3 regions of the Kitasatospora sp. NPDC051853 genome follow, and region 1 is predicted to be linked to each of the others. Evidence: riboswitches for the same ligand, from Rfam matches in the RefSeq annotation. Region 1 holds a riboswitch; each other region holds the start of a gene.
What was found. A riboswitch is a leader RNA that binds a small molecule or an ion and turns the genes downstream of it on or off. The one in region 1 is predicted to bind cyclic di-AMP.
Positions count from the first base shown of each region.

Region 2: another riboswitch for cyclic di-AMP. It lies ahead of ACIA8O_RS08815 (peptidoglycan DD-metalloendopeptidase family protein); the one in region 1 lies ahead of ACIA8O_RS24320 (transglycosylase family protein).
Region 3: another riboswitch for cyclic di-AMP. It lies ahead of ACIA8O_RS20325 (transglycosylase family protein); the one in region 1 lies ahead of ACIA8O_RS24320 (transglycosylase family protein).

Region 1 covers NZ_JBITBY010000008.1:365,222-368,445, forward strand. Annotated here, with positions in the region: gene ACIA8O_RS24315 (cytochrome P450) at 159-1,421, shown strand; cyclic di-AMP (ydaO/yuaA leader) riboswitch at 1,648-1,798, shown strand; gene ACIA8O_RS24320 (transglycosylase family protein) at 1,804-2,577, shown strand; gene eno (phosphopyruvate hydratase) at 2,771-3,224, shown strand, end outside.
Region 2 covers NZ_JBITBY010000002.1:903,364-906,587, reverse strand. Annotated here, with positions in the region: gene ACIA8O_RS08830 (PP2C family protein-serine/threonine phosphatase) at 1-177, shown strand, start outside; gene ACIA8O_RS08825 (hypothetical protein) at 507-701, shown strand; gene ACIA8O_RS08820 (DUF6348 family protein) at 744-1,472, opposite strand; cyclic di-AMP (ydaO/yuaA leader) riboswitch at 1,836-1,989, shown strand; gene ACIA8O_RS08815 (peptidoglycan DD-metalloendopeptidase family protein) at 1,995-3,023, shown strand; tRNA gene ACIA8O_RS08810 (tRNA-Gly) at 3,088-3,161, opposite strand.
Region 3 covers NZ_JBITBY010000006.1:480,291-483,514, reverse strand. Annotated here, with positions in the region: gene ACIA8O_RS20330 (hypothetical protein) at 1-1,321, opposite strand, end outside; cyclic di-AMP (ydaO/yuaA leader) riboswitch at 1,513-1,713, shown strand; gene ACIA8O_RS20325 (transglycosylase family protein) at 1,700-2,860, shown strand; gene ACIA8O_RS20320 (hypothetical protein) at 2,927-3,127, shown strand.

The DNA.
Region 1 (3,224 bases):
GACTGCTCCTCCTTGAGCCGCGCCCGGCGGGACGCGCCGCACCGGCGTCCCTCCAAGTCCGTATCGGAGGATCGTAAGCACGGGCCGTTCCTCCGCAAGAGCAATTACCCCCCAGGTGACCAGGCTCACTCCTCCTCGGGCGGGTTACCGTTCACACCATGCCGGACAGCCCCGCCCCGACCCAGCCCGCCCTCTTCACCTGGGAGTTCGCCGCCGACCCGTACCCCGCGTACGCCTGGCTGCGCGAGCACGCCCCGGTGCACCGCACCACCCTGCCCAGCGGGGTGGACGCCTGGCTGGTCACCCGGTACGCGGACGCCCGGCAGGCGCTGGCCGACGCCCGGCTCTCCAAGAACCCGGCGCACCACAGCGAGCAGGCGCACCGCACCGGCCGGGTCGGCATCCCCGGGGAGCGGCAGGCCGACCTGATGACCCATCTGCTGAACATCGACCCGCCGGACCACACCCGGCTGCGCCGGCTGGTCTCCAAGGCCTTCACCCCGCGCCGGGTCGCCGAGTTCCAGCCCCGGGTGCAGGAGCTGACCGACCGCCTGATCGACGGCTTCGCGGCCCGCGGCGAGGCCGACCTGATCCACGAGTTCGCCTTCCCGCTCCCCATCTACGCGATCTGCGACCTGCTCGGCGTGCCGGCCGAGGACCAGGACGACCTGCGGGACTGGGCCGGCGCGATGATCCGTCACCACGGCGGCCAGCGCGGCGGGGTCGGGCGGGCGGTGAAGAAGATCCGCGCCTACCTGTTGGAGCTGATCCACCGCAAGCGGGCCGATCTCGGCGACGACCTGATCTCCGGGCTGATCCGGGCCAGTGACCACGGCGAGCACCTGACGGAGAACGAGGCGGCCGCGATGGCCTTCATCCTCCTGTTCGCCGGCTTCGAGACGACCATCAACCTGATCGGCAACGGCACCTACGCGCTGCTGCGCAATCCGGAGCAGCGGAAGCTGCTCCAGGACTCGCTGCGCCGGGGCGAGAGCGCCCTGCTGGAGACGGCGGTGGAGGAACTCCTGCGCTACGACGGGCCGGTGGAGCTGGCCACCTGGCGCTTCGCCACCAGCCCGCTGACCATCGGCGGAGTGGACATCCCGGTCGGTGACCCGGTGCTGGTGGTGCTGGCCGCGGCCGACCGCGACCCGGCCCGGTTCGCCGCGGAGAACACCCTCGACCTGGCCCGGCAGGACAACCCCCACCTGGGCTTCGGCCACGGCATCCACTACTGCATCGGCGCCCCGCTGGCCCGGTTGGAGGGGCAGCTCGCGCTCGCCACCCTGCTGACCCGGCTGCCCGACCTGGAACTGGCCGCCGACCCCGCCGCCCTGCGCTGGCGCGGTGGCCTGATCATGCGCGGTCTGCGGGAGTTGCCGGTGGCCTTCACGCCCGAGTCGCCAACTGCCCTGAGCTGAGCGGACGTCAGTGATCGGCGTGTCGGCGTAATCTGATCGTTCGTGATCTGAATGCGTATCAATCAAGCCACTTGGACACGGTTTGTGGACGACCCACAGCACTGTGTGATTCCGGTGTGATGTGTTCGACATAAGCTTGTGATCCATCCGCTGATCTGCTTACCCTCCCTGGAGTCCGCAGCTGCGGACCCCGCGCGCGGAACGCCGAATCCTGCCCGCCGCGCCGCCGGGACACCGACCAGACCCTTGGGCAGGGGCGGGGGACCCACACGTACGTCGCCGTCCCCCACGGCTTGGGGTGAAGCCGCCTCACGGCGGCCGGGCCACCTCCCGGTCCGAACCCGACAGCTCACCTCGCAGGCGTGCGGAGAGGGATTTCTTCATGCTGTTCACTGGTTCGGGCCGTCATCGTCGTCGTACCCAGGCCGAGAAGGCCATCGCCGTCGCGGGTGTCGCCGGCGTCGGCATCGCCCTGCCGCTGATGGCCGCCACCGGCGCCCAGGCCGCCCCGGTCTCCACCTGGGACAAGGTCGCCCAGTGCGAGAGCGGCGGCAACTGGTCGATCAACACCGGCAACGGCTTCTACGGCGGCCTGCAGTTCACCTCCAGCACCTGGGCCGGCTTCGGCGGCAAGGCGTATGCCCCGCAGGCCAACCAGGCCACCAAGGGCCAGCAGATCGCCATCGCCGAGAAGGTGCTCGCCTCCCAGGGCCCCGGCGCCTGGCCGGTCTGCTCCGTCAAGGCGGGTCTGACCAAGGGCGGCGCGGCCGCCCAGGTCGACACCAACTCCGAGGCCAAGGCCTCGCGTTCGGAGACCCGCACGACCGCGCCGAAGGCCGAGACCCCGAAGGCCGCCACGCCCAAGGCCGCTCCGAAGACGGAGACCCCGAAGGCCGCGCCCAAGGCCGTCGAGACCACCAAGCCGGCGCCCAAGGTCGAGACCCCGAAGGCCGCCGCGCCGACGGTGAGCACCCCGAAGCACGCCGCGCCGAAGACCCAGGCCACCGGCAACTACACCGTCAAGTCCGGTGACACCCTGTCCGGCATCGCCGCCGCCAAGGGTCTGGACTGGCACCAGGTCTACCAGGGCAACAAGTCGGTCGTGGGCGGCAACCCCGACCTGATCTACCCCGGCCAGGTCCTGCAGCTGGGCTGATCCGACGCCTCGTCACCACGGAGGGCCCGCACCACGATCCGGTGCGGGCCCTCCGTGTCCGTCCAGGTGGGCTACCGGCCGGTAGGAAGGCCACGAGGTGAGACGGGACCAAGGTCAGCGTGGTCCCGGGCCCCGGTGCGGTTAGGCTCTGGACGTAACGACCACACATCCCGCTTCCGCAAGGAGATGCCTCGTGCCGTCCATCGATGTCGTCGTAGCCCGCGAGATCCTCGACTCCCGTGGCAACCCCACGGTCGAGGTCGAGGTCGGCCTGGACGACGGCAGCACCGGCCGTGCCGCCGTCCCGTCGGGTGCCTCCACCGGCGCCTTCGAGGCGCTTGAGCTCCGCGACGGTGACAAGAACCGCTACTTCGGCAAGGGCGTCGAGAAGGCCGTCCTGGCCGTCATCGAGCAGATCGGCCCGGAGCTCGTCGGCTACGACGCCACCGAGCAGCGCCTCATCGACCAGGCCATGCTCGACCTGGACGCCACCCCGGACAAGTCCTCGCTCGGCGCCAACGCCATCCTGGGCGTCTCGCTCGCCGTGGCGCACGCCGCCTCCGAGGCCAGCGACCTGCCGCTGTTCCGCTACCTGGGCGGCCCGAACGCGCACGTCCTGCCCGTCCCGATGATGAACATCCTGAACG
Region 2 (3,224 bases), on a different contig from region 1:
GTGCCCGGCCGCGACCTGACCGAGGGCATGGACCGGCTGATGGGCGAGGCGGACCGGCTGGTCGGGGGCGCCCCGTTCGCCCAACTCGGCGGCCGCGGCTCGGCGGTGAAGCTCATCGAGTCGGTGGCCAAGGACGTCAACGACGACCGCGCGGTCCTGCTGCTCTGGCGGGGCTGACCGACTGTCAAGTCCGAACGCCGATCTTCGGCCATTCCTGGGGCATAGTCCGGAAAGTGGATCTAGGACCGGCCGGAGCCGTCAACTGCCAGTTGGGGCGGCCCTGCCGACGGACCGTCAGGCCTGCTCGGCTATCGTCTCGGTCGGCGGAAATTCGTCTCACATCGCAGGATCTTCGGGGCCTGCTCACGGCAAGTCCTTTACGCAGTCCGCACGAACGACCACACTGAGTCCGGGTGGGACGGTCGGTTCTCGGGGGGTCCGGGGGATTGCTCGGGGGATTGGGCCCGCCACGAAACTCGCTACGTAGAAAGAGGAAGTGAGTCCGGGTGGCCTTCTCCGTCTCAGCCCTGGTCCTGTTCGGCATCATCTGCGTGATCTTCATCCGCAACAAGCAGTTGAAGACCAGTCATGCCATCATCGCCGCGCTGTTCGGCTTCATGCTGAGCCAGTCCACCGCGGCCGGGCCGATCCAGGAGTTCCTCAGCCAGCTCGCCAAGACCATCTCCTCGGTGGCCGGCTGACCTCGGTGGCCGGGCTGCCCCGGCGGCCCGCCTGACGGCGGGTCAGCGCCGCCCCCGCCACCAGCGCGCGAGTCCGCGCCGTGGTGGTGCGGGCGCCGCCGCGCGCTCCGGCAGTGCTTCGGGCTCGGGCGCGAACACCAGGAACAGCCGCGCCCAGCAGAGCCGTTCGCCGCGCGGCCAGTCCTGTGCGCGCAGTGCCCGCGAGGCCGCGCTGCTGACCCGGCCGTTCACCCGCACCTCGGCCACGTCGTGGCCGGCCTTGCCGCCGAAGAACAGCTTCACGCCGTTCACCTGCCCGGGCAGCAGCTCCGGCAGGACGGCGGCGGCCAGGGCGGGGGAGGAGTGCTGCTCCGCGAGCCAGTCGGCGAGCAGCTCCGAACCGGTGCCGAAGGTGGCCGCCGGGCTCTGCACCACCCGCCAGCCCGGGAACTCCGGCGTGCTGAACGCGTGCCCGCCGTCGAGCAGTTGGAGCACGGCGGTGGCGGTGGTGCCGGCCCAGATCATCACCGCGTTGTCGAGCTGCTCGGCGTCGTCGCCACCGAAGCCGGCCGCGCAGTCCCAGACCACCGGGCCGTCGCCCCGGCCGAGCTGGAGGACGTAGCCGAGGTCCACGTGCCCGGTGGTGCCCCGCTCGGCGTGGTCGCGGACCGCCACGGCGGTGGTGCCGGGCCCCCGGACCACCGCACCGTCCACGGTGAACTCCAGGCCCAACCGGGCCATCTCGCGGACCACGCCGCGTCGGATGACGGCCAGCCGCTCCTCGTGGGGCACGGGCGGATCTCCTCGGTGCCGCCCGGACGGCGGCGCTCTGTTCTCGAACGGGAACCTCGAACGGCGAGCGTATCGGCCCGGCGTGACCGGTGTCACGGCGCCTGCCGACGGAGCGCGCAGGGGCGTATCCGGACCGTCGCATTCGGCACCCTGTGTATGCGGAGGATCGGCCCAGGGTCAGCGATCATGGCCGCAAAAGGCGGAAGTCCCGAGCCCGGAGTGACTTTGGTCCCGCCCGATCCTGGTTGATCGTTCAACCGGGGGTTGCCAGCTCCGGGGGCGATGGGCTTAGCTGCGGATCCAGTCCGGCGGATCGACCGGACGGGCCCACCGGGCGGAACGCCGAGTCCTGCCGCCGTCCGGAGCCTCGAACCAGCACAGCCACGGCAGGAGTGGGGGACCCACAGGTAAGTCGCCGTACCGGTACGCCGGTGCGGCTAGGGGTGAAGCCGCGTCAGCGGCCGGGCATCTCCAGCCCGAACCCGACAGCTCACCTCACAGGCGTCGGAGAGGACCAGCCCCATGGGCAAGCACCGTCGTGTCCAGCTGTCCCGTCTGACCCGCATCGCGGTCGCCACCGGTGTGGTCGGCGCCGCGTTCGCCGTCCCGGTCAGCGCCGCCAGCGCGCACCAGAACCACACCCCGGCCGTCGCCCCCGAGGCCGCCGCCGCCGTCACCGCCGTGGTGGCCGAGTCCGCCCCGGCCGCCGCGCCCGCCGCGGCTCCGGCAGCCGCCCCGGCCGCCGAGGCCAAGGCCTACCAGGTGGTCAGCGGTGACACCCTCTCGAAGATCGCCTCCGTCCAGCAGGTCGAGGGCGGCTGGGAGAAGCTCTACCAGGACAACCGGACCGTCATCGGCGGCAACCCGAACCTGATCTACCCGGGCCAGAACCTCTCCCTCGCGGGCAAGGCCGCCGTGGCCGCCCCGGCGCCGCAGCAGGCCCCGGCCCCGCAGCAGCAGCCGAAGGCCGCCGAGTCGGCCGACAGCACCAAGGCCTCGCGCTCCAAGGCCTCCACCCCGGCCCCGCAGGCCGCCACCCCCAAGGCCGCCGCCCCGCAGGCCGCGGCTCCCAAGGCCGCCGCCCCGAAGGCCGCCGCCCCGAAGGCCGCCGCTCCCAAGGCCGAGACCTCCACCACCGTCGCCTCCGGCGGTTACGTGGCCCCGGTCCCCGGCGGCACCTCCACCGCGTACCACGCCTCCGGCTCCTCCTGGTCCAGCGGCTACCACACCGGTGTGGACTTCCGCGCCTCCACCGGCACCAGCGTGAAGGCCATCACCTCCGGCACCGTGGTCAAGGCCGGCAACGGCGGCTCCTACGGCAACGAGGTCGTCATCCGCCACGCGGACGGCAAGTACTCCGAGTACGCCCACCTCTCCTCGATCGGCGTCTCGGCCGGCCAGACCGTCTCGGCCGGCCAGCAGATCGGCCTCTCCGGTGCCACCGGCAACGTGACCGGCCCGCACCTGCACTTCGAGGTCCGCACCGGCTCGTCCTACGGCTCCGACATCGACCCGGTCGCCTACCTGCGCGCCCACGGCGTCAACGTCTGAACCGACTGAGACGACGTCAAAAAGGCTCCGGCCCCCGGTCAGTGACCGGGGGCCGGAGCCTTTGTGGAGCGGGTGACGAGAATCGAACTCGCGTGACCAGTTTGGAAGACTGGGGCTCTACCATTGAGCTACACCCGCACGGGACGCCCCGCGGCCGCGTGCAGCGGTCCCGAGGACAGGGTCAGCGTACCTGGTCGGATC
Region 3 (3,224 bases), on a different contig from region 1:
AGGTGATGTCGTGCGAGGGGCCCTGCGGGGTCCGGGTGTCCAGCGGGCCGTCCCACCAGTAGGCGTCCTCCCAGGTCTGGTGGGCGATGCAGGAGCGGAAGGTGATGCCGTGGCAGTTGTGCGGCACGAAGGCGTGACTGCCGGTGTCCCGGACCACCACGCCCTCCACCACGGTGCCCCGGGTGGTGTCGCCCAGCATGTGGAAGTGCAGCCCGTACCGGCCGAGCACCGGCTCGGTGACCGGCTTGCCGGCCCACTTCTCCTTGCCCGCGGAGCGCGGGCCCATCCAGCGCAGGGCCGCGTAGCGGACGTCGGCGCGCTGGTTGCTGGTGATGTGGACGTGGGCGCGGCCCTTCTCGGTGCCCTCGACCCGGACGTTGCGGGTCAGGTTGAGCACCTCGGCGCCGACGCTCACCCCGCCGCCGGTGGTGACCTTGGGGTGGGCGTACTTGAGCGGGCCGTCCAGGCTGACGGTGGATCCGTTGACGGCGGTGACGGTGCGGTGGTCGTAGCGCTCGGAGAAGCCCTCGGCGTCGGGGGTGCCGGTCGGGGTGACGGCGAGCTCGTCGCCGACCTGCCAGCCGGCCGGGGCGGCGGCCAGCCTGATGCTGGTGTCACCGGCCTTCAGCGGGCCGGCCGCGCGGACCCAGGCGGTGCGCTTGGCGCCCGCCAGGCGGAGCCGGCCGGAGCCGGTGACCCAGAGGCCGGTGTCGCTCTCCACCAGGGCCATCCCGCCGCCCTGGAAGCGCCCCTCGTTGACCGAGGGGAAGCGGACGGCGTGCACGGTGGCGGCGTCCCGCGGGGCGAGGGTGAGCGCGCCGCGGACCTCGACGTTGCCGTGGGCGGTCAGCGAAACCGGGCGATCCGGGGCAAAAGTGAGCGAACCTGACGGTTCGACCAGGAGCGAAGCGACCGTCACGTCGCCGTCCAGCAGCACGTGGTCGGTGATCCGCACCGCCGTGCCGGGGCCGGGCGCGGCGCCGCCGCCCCAGCCGGCCGGGTCGGACCAGTTCCGCGGCCGCACCGTCTCGCCGGGCGAGGGCAGTGCGGAGGCGGACTCGGTCGGCGAGGCCGAGGGCGTGGCGGACGGGATGTCAGAGGGGCCGGGCGACGCACCGTGCGCGTGCGAAGCTTCGGTCGGTGGCGGCGGCTTCGCCGCCGAGGGGGCGTCAGGACCACTGCCCGAGCGCCGGACCACCTCCTCCACCCCGACCGCCGCCAGGGCCGTCCCGATCGCCAGGCCGATGAGGAGCTTCCGGCGACTGACCTTTGCCGATCCACTGTCCGCCGGGCCCGACTGGGGCCCTCTCGCGTGCCGCATGACCCGAAGCATAGGCAAATCCCTTTCGCCGCAAGGAATTTGAACAGAATCGATCGGAACCGACATCCGGATCGACAGCTTCCGGTTCATGAAGAGTCGGTAAAGAAACCATGATCGGCATCACAGGGGTTTGCGGTTTCAACTTAACTCTGCCTAACGTGACGCCCTGTTCGTGGCCACACGGACCCAGCCCCTCCGGAACGCCGAATCCTGCCGCCGGACGGGCCGGCAGCTCATCAGCACCACGGCAGGGGCGGGGGAACCACAGGTAAGTCGCCTGGTTTCGGTCACACATGACCGTTTTCAGGCTTGGGGTGAAGCCGCGCTCAGGCACGGCCGGGCAACTCCAGCCCGAATCCGACAGCTCACCTCGCAGGCGTGGGAGAGGAACGCGTCTTCGTGCTGTCCAGCACCACTTCCAAGCGTGCCCGCCGACTCATCGCCGCCACCGGCGTCGTGGGCATCGGCCTCACCGTCCCGACCCTCACCGCCGGCTCCGCCTCGGCCGCCCCCGTCTCCGTGTGGGACAAGGTCGCCGCCTGCGAGTCCACCAACGACTGGTCGATCAACACCGGCAACGGCTTCTACGGCGGCCTGCAGTTCACCTCCAGCACCTGGGCCGAGTTCGGCGGCAAGCAGTACGCGCCGCAGGCCAACCAGGCCACCAAGGCGCAGCAGATCGCCGTCGCCGAGAAGGTGCTCGCCGTCCAGGGCCCCGGCGCCTGGCCGGTCTGCTCCGTCAAGGCGGGCCTGACCAAGGGCGGCGCCGCCGCCCAGGTCGACACCTCCACCAAGGCCCAGGCCCCGCAGGCCGCCCCGAAGGCCGCCGAGCAGCAGGCCCCGCAGCAGCAGGCCGCGCAGCCCGCCGCCACCACCGCCAAGAGCTACACCGTGGCGGCCGGGGACTGGCTCTCCACCATCGCCCAGCAGCAGAACGTCGAGGGCGGCTGGGAGAAGCTCTACGAGCTGAACAAGGCCCAGCTCCCCGAGGGCCCGGACATGATCTACCCGGGCCAGCAGCTGGTCCTGGGCAACGTCGCGGTGGCCACCCCGGCTCCGGCCCCGGCTCCGGCTCCGGCGCCGGCCCCCAAGTCCACTGCCCCGCAGTCGGGTTCCGCCTCCAGCGGCACCAAGACGGCCAAGAAGTCCGCCACCGAGCAGACCGCGACCGTCGCCACCGGCTCCAAGGCCGCCGCGATCAACTTCGCGCTCTCCAAGGTCGGCCAGGCCTACGTCTACGGCGGCAGCAGCAACGGCGGCTGGGACTGCTCCGGCCTGACCCAGGCGGCCTTCCGCCAGGCCGGGATCTCCCTGCCCCGGGTGGCCAACGACCAGGCCGACGCCGCCACCCGGGTCTCGCTGGACAACCTCCAGCCGGGCGACCTGCTGTTCTGGTCCAACAACGGCGCCAACTCCGGCGTCTACCACGTCGCCATCTACCTGGGCGGTGGCAAGTACGTCGAGGCGGCCAACCCCCGCGCCGGCGTGAAGACCGAGACCATCGCCAACTGGGCCCCCGACTTCGCGGGCCGCGTCTGACGACGGCGTGAAGCACCGCCCCCGGAGACCTGGTCGGCTCCGGGGGCGGAGCCGTATCCTGCCGCCATGGCCAAGGTCACCGTCTCCCTGGAAGCCGACTTCGCGATCGAGCTGATGCTCCTCGCCGGCACCAAGAACCCGCAGGACGCCGTCGAGCTGATCCTCCGTGACTACCTCGCACGCTCGCGCCGCACCGAGGCGCGCACCGGCGACGCCGCCGACGAGAGCCGGCTGGTCACGCCCGACCCGGCCGTCCAGGAGGGCTGACACGGAAGCGGGGGGGGGGGGGGGGGGGGGGGGGGGGCGGGCCGCGCCGGCGGGGGGGGGGCGGGCGGGGGGGGCGGGGGGGGGGGGGGGGGGGGGG